DNA from 3 places in the Arthrobacter sp. SLBN-122 genome. Region 1 is predicted to be linked to each of the others. Evidence: riboswitches for the same ligand, from Rfam matches in the RefSeq annotation. Region 1 holds a riboswitch; each other region holds the start of a gene.
What was found. Region 1 has a riboswitch for cyclic di-AMP ahead of FBY36_RS12490 (hypothetical protein). Riboswitches for the same ligand answer to the same signal wherever they lie in the genome.

Region 1 (4,172 bases):
GACGCCGGTTCAGCCGCAGGCCGGCAACCCTCGTCATCCGGACAAGCGGTGTCCATGACCGGGTCGGCTGTGCCGGGATCCCGCTGGAGCCGCTACATATTCGGTGCCCAGCCCCGTTGGGTACGGCCGTCCGCCGCAGGGCTTCTGGTGGCCACGGCGGTCCTGTACCTCTGGAACCTGGCAGCAACCGGTTACGGAAACCCGTTCTATGCGGCAGCCATCCAGGCCGGCACCAAGGACTGGACCGCGTTCCTCTTCGGCCCGCTCGACGCCGGCAACGCCATCACCGTCGACAAGCCGCCGGCAGCACTCTGGATCCCCGCCCTTGCAGGGCGCATCTTCGGATTCTCGCCGCTGAGCATGCTGGTGCCGGAGGCACTCATGGGGGTGGCCGCCGTCGGCTTTCTCTACCTGGCCGTAAAGCGCGTTTCCGGACCGGCTGCGGGCCTGCTCGCCGGCGGCGCCCTGGCGCTGACGCCGGTGGCTGCGCTCATGTTCAAGTTCAACAACCCGGACGCCATGCTCACGCTGTGCCGGGTGCTCGCCGCCTACTTCACCACCCGCGCCATCGAGCGGGCGGGATGGACGTGGCTTGTCGCTGCGGGGGCCGTGATTGGCCTGGCGTTCCTCACCAAGATGCTGCAGGGTTTCCTGATCGTCCCGGCGCTGGGACTCGCCTATCTTTGGGCCGCCCCCACGTCGACCGGACGCCGGCTGGCGCACCTGCTGGGCGCCTTGGGAGGGATCGTCGTGGTTGCCGGCGGCTACATCGCCCTTTTCCAGCTGACGCCGGCCTCCGAGCGACCGTACATGGCAGGATCCAGCACCAACAGCTTCCTGGAACTGACCTTCGGCTACAACGGACTGGCCCGCATCACCGGTTCCGGCGAAGGCATGCCCGACGGCGGAGCCGGGGACGCCGGCGGACCCGGAGGCCGCTTAGGCGGCGGGAACGCCGGGTTCGGCGGGGCTGCGGGCCTGCTGCGGATGTTCGGCACCAGCTTTGGCGGCGAAGTGTCCTGGCTGCTGCCTGCCGCCCTGGTCCTGCTGGTGGCGTGCTTGTGGTTCACGCGCCGCGAAGTCAGGACCTCCCCGGGCCGTGCCGCGCTGATCCTGTGGGGCGGCTGGCTCCTGGTCACCGCGGGCGTCTTCAGCTTCATGAGCGGCATCGTCCACCCGTACTACTCGGTAGCACTGGCACCGGCGGTCGCAGCGCTGGTGGGCATCGGCAGCGTGGAACTGTGGCGCGGCCGGGATTACTGGCCGGCCCGGACCGTCCTGGCCGCCGCCATCCTTGGCACCTCCATCTGGTCCGCCGTCCTGCTGGGCCGCGACGCGTCATGGCTCCCCTGGCTTCGCGTCACCATCATCGCCCTGGGTGTCCTGGCGGCCGCCGCAATCCTCCTCCGCCTCGACGCACTGGGCACCTCCGGATGGTTCCGGCGGGCCGGCGCGGCCGCCGTCGTCGTCGTATCCCTCCTGGCCGGAGGACTCGGAACCGGCGCGTGGACACTCGCCACCGCTGCCTCTGCACACTCAGGCTCCATTCCGACGTCGGGGCCCGCGGGTTCGTCGGCGGCTGGCTTCGGGAGCCGGGCCGCGGGGCTGGGCGGCAACCGGGCAGGCGGCAGGGATGCCGCCGCTATGGACTCTGCCCCAGGCGCTGGCGGGCTTGATCCCTCCCGTGGTTTCGACGGTGCAACTGGCCCCGGCGGTGCCACGGATGGATCCGGCGGCCCGGGTGAAGGAACGGCAGATGCCGCAGTGACGGCACTTCTGGCGGGTACCACCACAAAATGGTCGGCGATTGTGTCCGGCGCCAGCCAGGCAGCCAACCTGGAACTCGCCACCAACACGGACGTCATTTCCCTGGGCGGCTGGAACGGCGGCGACCCATACCCCACGCTCGCCGGGTTCCAGGCCATGGTGGCCAAAGGAGAGATCGGCTACTTCATCGAAGGCGGCGGTATGGGCGGGGGCGGCATGGGCGGCCGCAGCGGCAACTCCGAGGTTGCTGCGTGGGTCCAGGACAACTTCCAGGCCCAGTCCGTAGGTAACTCCACCGTGTACCAACTCACCCGGTAGGACACCATTGGCCTGGTAACGGTCTGGTATTGGTGAGCCGCCAAACTGCCATAGCCCACGGCAGGTCCCGCAATTCGACGCGCTGTGCCTCGTGACTTCCGTTACCTAAATGTGACTTTGGCGTGTTCTTCCTGTACCGTCGATTGGGTGCGGTCCCCGTTCGGGCCGCATATCCCGGGTTGACGCCAAGCTCTGCCGCTTCCCCGGATTCCGATTGAGCTACGGCAGAGGCGGGGGACCCACCGTCCCGGGCACTGAATGCCCTTGGGGTTAAGCCAGTACGTGATCTTTCCGTACGGCCGGATGCCCTCATCCGAACCCGACAGCTAACTCCGCAGGTGTGAGAGGCGATCAATCATGTCCAAGAACACGGCAGAAGCACGTCTGCTGCAGGCAAAGGCTAAACACCGGGCCAAGCAGCAGGCAAAGAAGACCACCCTGGGCCAGCGCGCGGCCGTCCTTGCAGCATCCTGTGCGGTGCTGGTGGGGGTTGGCGCGGCAGGACAGGCCACCAGCAGTATGACTCCGGTGTCATCCACCGGGTCGAACTCTTCCACTACAGCGTCAGACGCTCAAATGAGCATCGAGAAGAGCGAAATCCGTTCCAACCCGGCGGCCAGCCCGGCTCCCGCCGCCATCAGCATGGCACCGCAGGCAGCGGAACCGGCCCCCGCTGCAGCACCGGCCGCGCCCGAAGCGCCCGCCCCTGCCCCGGCGCCAGCTCCCGAGCCCGCCCGCGCACCCGAGCCGGCTCCCGCCGTCGCGGTCAACGATCCCGCCGGGGCCCAAGCCTACGCCGCCAGCCAGCTGGGGACCTTTGGCTGGGCACCGGACCAGATGCAGTGCCTGCAGACGCTGTGGACCAAGGAATCGGACTGGACCACCACGGCCACCAATGCCAGCAGCGGGGCATACGGCATTGTCCAGTCCCTGCCTGCCGAGAAGATGGCCAGCTCCGGCCCGGACTACCTCACCAACTACCGCACGCAGATCAACTGGGGCCTGAATTACATCCAGGAGCGCTACCAGTCGCCTTGCGGCGCGCTGAACTTCCACCTGGCGCACAACTGGTACTAGGCAAGCCACCTTCAACCGCGGGCCCGCATCTTCATGATGCGGCCCGCGTTTGTGGTTAACCGGCGTCCTGTCCGGTGTTCCGCCACGGGATGTACTGGACAGCCCACTTGTTTCCGTCGGGGTCGGCGAAGTAGACGAAGTGACCCCAATCCTGCACGTCCACGTCGCTGACATCCACGCCGTTGTTCTTCAGGTGGTCATGGGCGGCTTTGATGTCGTTGACCACCAGCTGCAGGTTGGAACCGGTGCCGGGAGGGGCGTCGGTGAGGCCTTCGCCGATGCAGATGGAGCAGGCCGAACCGGGCGGCGTCAGCTGCACGAAGCGGATGGAGTCCGAGGGCCGCTCGTCGAAATCGGCGTTAAAGCCCACTTTATTGACGTAGAAGTCCTTGGCGCGGTCAACGTCGGACACGGGGAGAAAGACAAGCTCGAGTTTCCAGTCCATCCGCACAGGCTAGCGGCGGGAACTCTTTTGAAAAAGGGTGAAATCTACCCGGCGATGCCGTAGAGGCGGTCGCCGGCGTCGCCCAGGCCGGGAACGATGTAGGACTTCTCGTTGAGCTTCTCGTCGATGGAGGCCAGGACGATGTGCACGTTGGCCCCTGACAGTTCCTCTTCCAGCCGGGCCAGGCCCTCGGGGGCGGCCAGCAGGCAGATGCAGGTGACGTCGGAGGCGCCGCGCTTGAACAGGAACTTGATGGCTTCGCGCAGGGTTCCGCCGGTGGCCAGCATGGGGTCCAGGACGAAGACCTGGCGGCCGGTGAGGTCCTCCGGCAGGCGCTCTGCGTAGGTGATGATGTCCAGCGTTTCCTCGTCCCGGGCCATGCCCAGGAAGCCCACCTCAGCGGTGGGAACGAGCTTGGTCATGCCCTCCAGCATGCCCAAACCCGCGCGGAGGATGGGAACCACCAGCGGGGTGGGCTTGGTGAACGCGGTGCCGATGGTGGTGCTGACCGGCGTTTGGATGGTGACGGGCTCCGTGCGGACCTCCCGCGTCGCTTCGTACGCCA
Region 2 (4,172 bases), 1.6 Mb from region 1:
CCACCTCGCGGAGCAGGCAAGGGCCCGGGCTCCGGAAACCACGGTCATTGCCGCTGAGGACCTGCAGCGCATTGCCGTTCCCCATCGGCGGCAACAGATCCGGGAAGCGGCAGGCGAAACTACGGCGATAGGGTTAAACCATGACGGCATCAGCTGAATCCACGGTCACTTTTGACGGCCGTTTCGCACGGGAACTGGCCGAACTCGCCGTTCCCTGGCATGCCGAGGAAGCACCCAGTCCCGAGCTTCTGGTCCTGAACGACAAGCTCGCACGGGACCTGGGCCTCGATCCGCAGTACCTCCGCAGCAGCGAAGGGCTACGGCTCCTGGTGGGCAATTACATACCCGCTGGCGCCACTCCGGTGGCCCAGGCATATGCAGGGCACCAGTTCGGCGGTTACTCACCCCTGCTCGGTGACGGACGTGCGCTGCTGCTGGGGGAGGTCACGGACCAAAGCGGCCGCCTCCTGGACGTCCATCTCAAAGGCTCGGGACGCACGCCTTTCGCCCGCGCCGGGGACGGCCGTGCCGTCGTCGGGCCCATGCTCCGTGAATATGTGGTCAGTGAGGCCATGCACGCCCTGGACATTCCCACCACCCGCTCGCTCGCCGTGGTGGCAACCGGCCGGCAGGTCCGGCGCGACGGCATGCTGCCCGGTGCCGTCCTGGCACGGGTGGCAAGCAGCCACCTGCGCGTTGGCAGCTTCCAGTACGCGCGCGCCACGGAAAACCTGGACCTCCTGAAGCGGCTGGCGGACCATGCCATCAGCAGGCACTATCCGCACGCTGCCGAAGCCGAAAACCCCTACCTTGCGTTGTTCAGCTCCGTCGTCTCCGCCCAGGCAGAACTGGTGGCCCGGTGGATGCTGGTGGGATTCGTGCACGGTGTGATGAATACGGACAACATGACCATCTCAGGGGAAACCATCGATTACGGCCCGTGCGCGTTCATGGACGCGTTCAATCCCGCCGCCGTCTACAGTTCCATCGACGTCAGCGGACGCTACGCCTATGCCAACCAGCCAGTGCTTGCCGAATGGAACCTTGCCCGGCTCGCCGAGGCGATGCTGCCGCTCATCGACGAGGACCAGGAAAAGGCGGTTGCCCCGGCCGTGGAAGTGCTCGGCGGGTTCCGCGGACAGTACAGCAAGGCGTGGTCCGGCGGTATGAAACGCAAGCTGGGCCTGGGAAGCGGCGCGGAAAGCGGCGAGGACTCCTCAGCCCTGGTGGACGATGCCATCGCCATCCTGAAGGACGGCCCGGTGGACTACACCTTGTTCTTCCGTAACCTGGGCAAGGCCGCCCGGGGCGACCTCCGTCCCGTCCGCGGCATGGTCCTTGACCTGGCCGCGTTCGACGCCTGGGCGGAGCGGTGGCAGGCCATGGAACCCGATGCGGAACTGATGGACAGCGTGAACCCGGTCTACATTCCCCGGAACCACCTGGTTGAGGAAGCCCTCTCAGCTGCCACCGAAGGAAACCTCGCGCCCCTGCAGCAGCTGCTCGAGGCCATCGGTGCCCCCTTTACCGAACGTCCCGGGCTGGAACGCTACGCCGAGGGTGCCCCTGAAGAATTCGGCAACTACATGACCTTCTGCGGGACCTGACGGCTCGTGCCAGTGGGAAAACGACAGGAGGGCGGCGGCCGGGAATACCCGGCTGCCACCCTCCTGTTGTGACTGGCTTCGCTGCCGCGAAGCGCCGCGGAGACTAGGCTACGCGGACTGCGGAGTAGCCGCCGAGCCAGCTGATGGAGTGGACTTCAGTGCTGTAGCCGTTGACGCCGCCACTGACAACCTGGCCGTCGCCGGCGTAAACGCCAACGTGGCCGGAGGTGATGATCAGGTCACCGGGGGCGGGGGCGCTGACAACGGTTCCGTACTGGAAGAACTGGGTGGGGGCCAGGTCTCCGACGGACTTGCCGACGGAGCGCAGGGCCTTTTCAACCATTGCGGTGCAGTCCTGGCCCACGCCAACCTGGCTGTAAGCCGATGCCAGGATCGCAGCGCCGGTTCCCGTGCCGGTGGAGGCCAGCGGGGTGGCGGAGGCGTAGGACATGTTCATGCCGGTGTTCGCCGGTGCGGTTGCGGCCGCAGCCTGGACCGGAGCTGCGGCAGGGGCCGGAGCCGGTGCTGCGGTGTAGCCTGCGCCGGGGATCCGGATCTGGTCACCGGGGTAGATGATTGAGGACAGGCCCAGTCCGTTGGCGGACAGGACGTCGTTGAGGCTGACGCCGTAGGCGGCCGCGATGGCCCCGATGGTGTCGCCGGCTACGACGGTGTGGACGTTGCCTGCTGCGGCGGGTGCTGCTGCCGGGGCTGCAGGTGCCGAGTACGCCTGGACGCTGGTGTTCTCAGTGGTATCCGGACCGGTGACACCTGCATGGGCCGGGGCTCCGACGCCGAATGCAATGCCTGACGCTGCAGCAACTGCGAGCGCCGGGCGGCCCAGCGAGCGGGCCTGGGACTTGGCGGTTACGGCGAGGCCCTCGAGCACAATGGAGCGGGCCGGAGTCGCGCGGTGACGGGCAGTAATGGAATTTTTTGACACGTTTGATCGCCTCTCCCATGCCTGCGGGGTGAGCTGTCGGGTTCGGGCTGGAGATGCCCGGCCGGTAGCGGCTCCGCAAGCGGAGCTCTACCGACTTAACCCCAAGGCCACAAGTGGCCGTGGAAACTTGGTTCCCCCGTCCCTGCCATCTGGAAACGGTGAATCCCATGATCAGCGGCAGGGCTCGGCATACTGATGGGAATGTCCCGTCTGAGAGGGACACTCAAAGACCATAACCCGCTCTCAGGGTCATTGTCACATTTGGATAACATACGAGGTTTTCCTCTCAATTCCGCAAACGTCTTGATGTACCTCGAATCTCAGGGCTGACCCCACAAGACAGGGAAACCGGCAAATGGCGCCGAAAGGGTAACAATGCGGCTACAGGCCACTGCTTCACCGCCGCACCCGGCTGTAGGCTGCGGAACTATGCCCCTGTTCGTTACAAAACGGCCGTTCCCGCTGTTCGCGGGCCTGATGGCTGTCGCCCTTGCCGGCGCCACCGCACTGCCGGCCGCAGCAGAGGTGGGGCCGCCCGGCGGATACCCCTCCTGGGCAGAGGTGCAGCAGGCACAATCGTCCGAAGCGGCAAAGGCCGCGGAGATCACCGCGATCAACGGGCTGCTCAGCGGTCTCCAGGAGCAGTCGGAGGCGGCCGGGGATGCGGCGGTTCGGGCTGCCGCCGACCACGCTGCGGCGGATGCGGAGCTTCAGGTGGCTGCCTCGAAGTTGGAGACGGTGTCTGCGCAGGCAGCCCGCGCAGACGACCAGCTGGCCCGGTGGCGCTCGATGCCCTGGGGACCAACAGCACCCAGGGGCTCAACGTGGTCAAGCTTGTAGGGGATAAGACTGCTGCGCTGGTGAATAAGGCGGCAGCGGCAGGAAAGGTTGCCGCTGCGCTCAGGGAACAGGAACAGCTTGCCAGGAGCGAGGGGGAACTCCTGGCCGGGGAGACGAAGGTTAAATCCGAGGCCGCCCGTTCCGCCCGGGACGCATTGAACCGCCAGGTGGCCGGGGAACAGCAGCACAGTGGCGAGCTGACTGCCCAGCTTGCCACCCTGAAGGGTACGACGGCGGCCCTTGAGGGGGAGTATCGCCAAGGCCAGGCAGCGCTGGCGGCCTACGAGGCGGCCCAGGCGGCCAAGCGCGCCGCCGGGGAGGAGCAGGCCCGCCGCCAGGCAGCCGCTGCCGCCCAGCAGCCCGCCGCCCCAGCTGCCATTGGCGCTAATCCCGTCCAGGTGGATCCAACACCGGCAAATCCGGGACCGGTCGCACCCGCCAACAATCCAGCTCCTGCCGTTCCGGACGCCGCCGCCGCCACCGCCACCGCCACCGCCACCGGCGCCGGCCCTGCCAAGCCCGCCCGCCGTCGTCGTTCCTTCCGTTCCCGGTGGAGCTGTCAACGATCCGGCCGGGGCGAAAAGCTACGCGTCCGGACGCCTTGCTGCCTTCGGATGGGGCCAGGACCAATTCCTGTGCCTGGCCCGGCTGTGGACCAAGGAATCCAACTGGCTGACCACCGCCACCAACGCCTGGTCCGGAGCTTACGGGATTGCCCAGTCGCTGCCGCCGGGCAAGTATGCCAGCGCCGGCAGCGACTGGCTGACAAGCTACCGGACGCA
Region 3 (4,172 bases), 150 kb from region 1:
CGCCCGGCTGCGCCTCGGCTGCACTGACGGTGCGGCCCAGGGACAGGTAGCCGGCGGGCCAGTCGTGGAAGTGGATTCCGACGGCGGCCAGCGAGTTGGTGACCAGCATGGTGCAGTCCTGCATCACGCCGAGCTGTGCGTACGCGGCGGAGAGGATGGCGGCACCCTTACCACTGGCGGATGCCTGGGCTGCGGGAGCGGCAGGAGCGGCGGCGGTGGCAACCTTGGCCGTGACTTTGGGGGCAGCAGCGGGCTGCGCGGCAGGAGCGGGAGCGGCTTCCTGCACCTCGACCTCGGGCTCAGGCTCGACGACGGGAGCCGGCGTGGTGGTCACGGCAGGCTTCTCGTAGCTGATGGAGATGGTGGAAGCCGCGGAAATCGGGGCGTCAACGGCGGATCCAACTTCCAGCGCGGAGGCCGGCGCGGAATCACGCTTGACGTTGGCGTCGGCAGCGTTGGCAGCGATGCCGGAGGTCAGGACCAGGCCGGAAGCGGCAGCGATGACCGCAGCCTGGCGGCCCATGCCGCCTGCGTTGTCGCTGACAGCCTTGGCAATGACAGCGATTGAGTTGGTTTTGGTGACCTCGGCGCGATGCCGTGCGGTGGCACGAGTCGTCATCAGTTCTCTCTTTCGTTTTCCCTCGAACCGCAGGTGGGCAGGCGAAGGGTGTTGGACGCGCCGGCATCTTGGGGGTACGCCGGCGCGTCCCGAACGGGGATGTGGTTTTTAGCGAAGAAGCTTTGGGCAAAGAAAAAGCCCCTGGAGCGTGAAGCCCAAGAACTATTTGCTGTAGTGGTAGTACGTGGAGGAACCGGTGGCCGCGGGCGAGTGGAGCAGCGTGCCCTGCGAGGGGTTGAGGGCGCTGATCATCATGCCGTTACCGACGTAGATGCCGACGTGCGCGCCACCGTTCTGGACAACCAGGTCACCCGGCTGCGGTGCGGAGGTGGGGGTCATGATGCTCCACGCGTTGGTGCGGGGGATGCTGATTCCGGCCTGGGCGTAAACCCACTGCACGAAACCGGAGCAGTCCCAGCCGGTGACGGGGCTGGTGCCGCCCCACACGTAGGAGTGGCCGATGCCGGTGTAGGCGATAGCGGCAATGCCCGAGGTTGCCGCAGCGGATACGGACTCTTCCGCCTTTGCGGCCGGGGACGCCTCCTGGCCTGCAGTGGCGGTGTTGGCCGCGCGGTTGGCTGCTGCCGTGGACTGGGTACGTAGCGCTTCAACCTTGGGAGCGGCGGTGGTCTTGACGACCGGACGCTCGAAGGACACCGTGGCCGTGGGGGCAGCGGTGACGGCGAGTGCCGTCTGGGCCGAACCGGACTCGGTGGAGGCAGAGACACCGGCAGTGGTGTCAGCTGCCGTGGCGGGCAGGCCCATGCTCAGGATGAGGCCCGAAGCCGCTGCCACAACGGCAGCCTGGCGGCCTACGGTCCCGGCATTTGCAGTGACAGCCTTGGACATGGCGTCCAGCGGGTTGGTGCGAACCGTTTGCGCACGGTGGCGCGCAGAATGATGGCGTGAAGACACGAAGTAGCCTCTCCCAATGCCTGCGAGGTGAGCTGTCGGATTCGGATGGGAGTCACCCGGCCACGCTGCTTCCTGGGAAGCTTTGTGTCTTAACCCCAAGGCCTTCTGGAAATGAAGGCCAAAATTGGTTCCCCCGCCCCTGCCAGACGATGAAATGCGAACGGACCTTGAGCGGTGGCAGAGTTAGGCAATCCACTCAAGAGCGTCAACTTCGGAAAAGTTGACGCGAGTTAGACGGTACAGCAGTTTTGTTTCAATGTCACATTCAGGTCACGACGAGTCACGACGATCTGAGAGTGAGCAATCATTCGGTTACAGCCAGCCCATTGGATCGACCACTTCGCCATTGACCTGGACCTCGAAGTGCAGGTGGCAGCCGGTGGACGCGCCGGTGGTGCCGCTCAGTGCCACGACATCCCCGCGGGAGACGGTCTGGCCGACTTTGACGCTGAAGGACGAGAGGTGGTTGTAGGTGGTTTCCAGCCCATTGCCATGGTCGATGACCACCCGGTTTCCGCCGCCGAACGGGTGCCAGCCCGCGAAGGTGACCGTCCCTGTTGCGGCCGCCAGGACCGAGGTGCCGCACTGCGCCACGAAGTCCTGGCCCCTGTGGAAGTCTCCGGAACCTCCGGTGATGGGACTGACCCGGTAACCGAAGGGGGAAGCGGTGGCGAGGGACCCGAGGGGTGCAGCCAGGGTGCCGGCCGAAGCGGCACGCGTGACGGAGCCGGCGGACTGCGCGCTCAGGAGCTGCTTCAGCTTCCCGTCCGGGTCCGCCTGCGTCACCACCGCGGAGCGGCTGAAGTCGACCTGGGCTCCGATATCAGCGGAAATCTGAGGCTGCGGGCTGACGGCGGAAGCAGCCATGGGGGTACTGCCGGCGGCGTCCGTGGCCATGACGGGACTCGTGGCGGGCACCGTAACCGTCAGCACCAGGCCCGTTGCGGCAAGGGCCATACCGGCTTTTTGGCCGATGCCGCTGGCGGCGGCAAACTCCGTCATCTGCCGGAAGGGACCCCGGCGGCGGCGCGCGTCGCGATGCAGGTCGCGGGGGCGCTCCGCTGCGACGACTTCGGCAGCCCGGGGTGCCGAAGGGGGGCCGGCCGCGCGTCGGCGGCCCCGTGGGGTCTGCATGGTCAAGAAGGGTTCCTCTCTGGAAGAAGCCTGCGGAGTTAGCTGTCGGATTCGGGTCAGAGAGTTCAAAGACCCGGTCCGCCGTAGGCAAGCTTCTGCGCAGGGGTATTCCCGGAAGAATCCTTCACTGGAGAGGCTTGCTGCTGACGGACTTCACCCCAAGGCAGTCCCCCGCTGCCGCTTGTGGTTCCCCCGCCTCTGCCAGTAACGAACTCGTTCACCTGGCCCGCTGGCAGAGCTCGGCTCCGGGTCAGGTAACGCTTATGTATCAACGCTTGGTTCCACTATAGGGGCTTAAGTCCCTAGGTAACAATTCCGTTACCTTTGCGTGGACGTGCCTGTCTGGGGTATGGAAAGTGCCCGATCAGTCCTGGTTGATGGCAACGAAGACGTGGGCAGCAACCTCGGGCGGCAGCTCCAGCGCCCCTTCGATCCCCGCGACCCGGACGGAAATGTACTCGCCCACGCGTTCCAGCGTCACCGCAGCACCGGGCCGGATCCCGCCCTCATCCAACTGGGCCAGCAGTTCCGGTTCCACCTGGATTGGCTCCGCCAGACGGCTGATGGTCACGCCCGAGGCGGGCCCGTAGTTCTTCATTGCTTCCACCAGGCTGATGGCGCCGTCGGCAAAGCCGCGGCCCGCCTGGCCTCCAAGCGCAGCAAGGCCGGGAATGGGATTGCCGTAGGGCGACTCGGTGGGGTGGCCCAGCATTTCGTAGATGCGCCGCTCCACCCGCTCGCTCATGACGTGTTCCCAGCGGCAGGCTTCGTCATGGACGTAGGCCCAGTCCAGGCCGATGACATCTGCCAGCAGGCGTTCGGCCAGCCGGTGCTTGCGCATGACCTCCGTGGCGCGCTTGCGGCCTGTATCCGTGAGTTCCAGGTGGCGGTCACCGGAGACAACGACGAGCCCGTCCCGCTCCATGCGGCCGATGGTCTGGGAGACGGTGGGCCCCGAGTGGCGCAGGCGTTCGGCGATACGGGCCCTGAGGGCAACGATGTTTTCTTCCTCAAGCTCCAGGATGGTCCTGAGGTACATCTCCGTAGTGTCGATCAGATCCGTCATCCAGCTCAGCTCCTCGAGCGCAGTACCTTGCGTTGTCCCACCGTATCGCCTCTTCCCGCGAAATAGTCCGGGGGAAAGCTTAGCCTATTTTGACTTTGTCCGAATAGCTGCGCCCCAAGGGCTGGGCGGGACGGGCACGTCTCACTGTCCGGACTATGACGTACCCGGCTCCCGCCCCCGGCGGCGGTTCAGGCAGAATGGGAGTAGCCGGCAGCCCAGCCACCGCGCGCCCTGCCGGCCACCACTGCCCGCCCTTCCGGACCATAGCTTTCGTCCCCGCCGAATTGGAGCACCTGTGAGCGACACCAGCATCACGATCCCCGCCAACCTCCTGCCCCAGGACGGGCGGTTCGGGGCCGGTCCGTCAAAGGTCCGGCAGGAACAGATCGACGCGCTGGCAGCGGCTTCCAGGACGATCCTTGGCACCTCACACCGGCA

Region 2: another riboswitch for cyclic di-AMP. It lies ahead of FBY36_RS19475 (C40 family peptidase); the one in region 1 lies ahead of FBY36_RS12490 (hypothetical protein).
Region 3: another riboswitch for cyclic di-AMP. It lies ahead of FBY36_RS13145 (C40 family peptidase); the one in region 1 lies ahead of FBY36_RS12490 (hypothetical protein).

What each region holds. Positions count from the first base shown of each region.
Region 1 covers NZ_VFMS01000001.1:2,659,585-2,663,756, reverse strand. The annotation lists gene FBY36_RS12495 (ArnT family glycosyltransferase) at 1-2,085, shown strand, start outside; cyclic di-AMP (ydaO/yuaA leader) riboswitch at 2,277-2,437, shown strand; gene FBY36_RS12490 (hypothetical protein) at 2,443-3,162, shown strand; gene FBY36_RS12485 (glyoxalase superfamily protein) at 3,218-3,607, opposite strand; gene upp (uracil phosphoribosyltransferase) at 3,652-4,172, opposite strand, start outside.
Region 2 covers NZ_VFMS01000001.1:4,242,080-4,246,251, reverse strand. The annotation lists gene FBY36_RS19485 (ribonuclease Z) at 1-157, shown strand, start outside; gene FBY36_RS19480 (protein adenylyltransferase SelO) at 141-1,607, shown strand; gene FBY36_RS19475 (C40 family peptidase) at 1,711-2,550, opposite strand; cyclic di-AMP (ydaO/yuaA leader) riboswitch at 2,554-2,721, opposite strand; gene FBY36_RS20945 (hypothetical protein) at 2,980-3,390, shown strand; gene FBY36_RS20940 (hypothetical protein) at 3,769-4,172, shown strand, end outside.
Region 3 covers NZ_VFMS01000001.1:2,813,671-2,817,842, reverse strand. The annotation lists gene FBY36_RS13150 (NlpC/P60 family protein) at 1-619, opposite strand, end outside; gene FBY36_RS13145 (C40 family peptidase) at 782-1,468, opposite strand; cyclic di-AMP (ydaO/yuaA leader) riboswitch at 1,538-1,718, opposite strand; gene FBY36_RS13140 (M23 family metallopeptidase) at 1,847-2,668, opposite strand; cyclic di-AMP (ydaO/yuaA leader) riboswitch at 2,681-2,892, opposite strand; gene FBY36_RS13135 (metal-dependent transcriptional regulator) at 3,033-3,734, opposite strand; gene serC (phosphoserine transaminase) at 4,030-4,172, shown strand, end outside.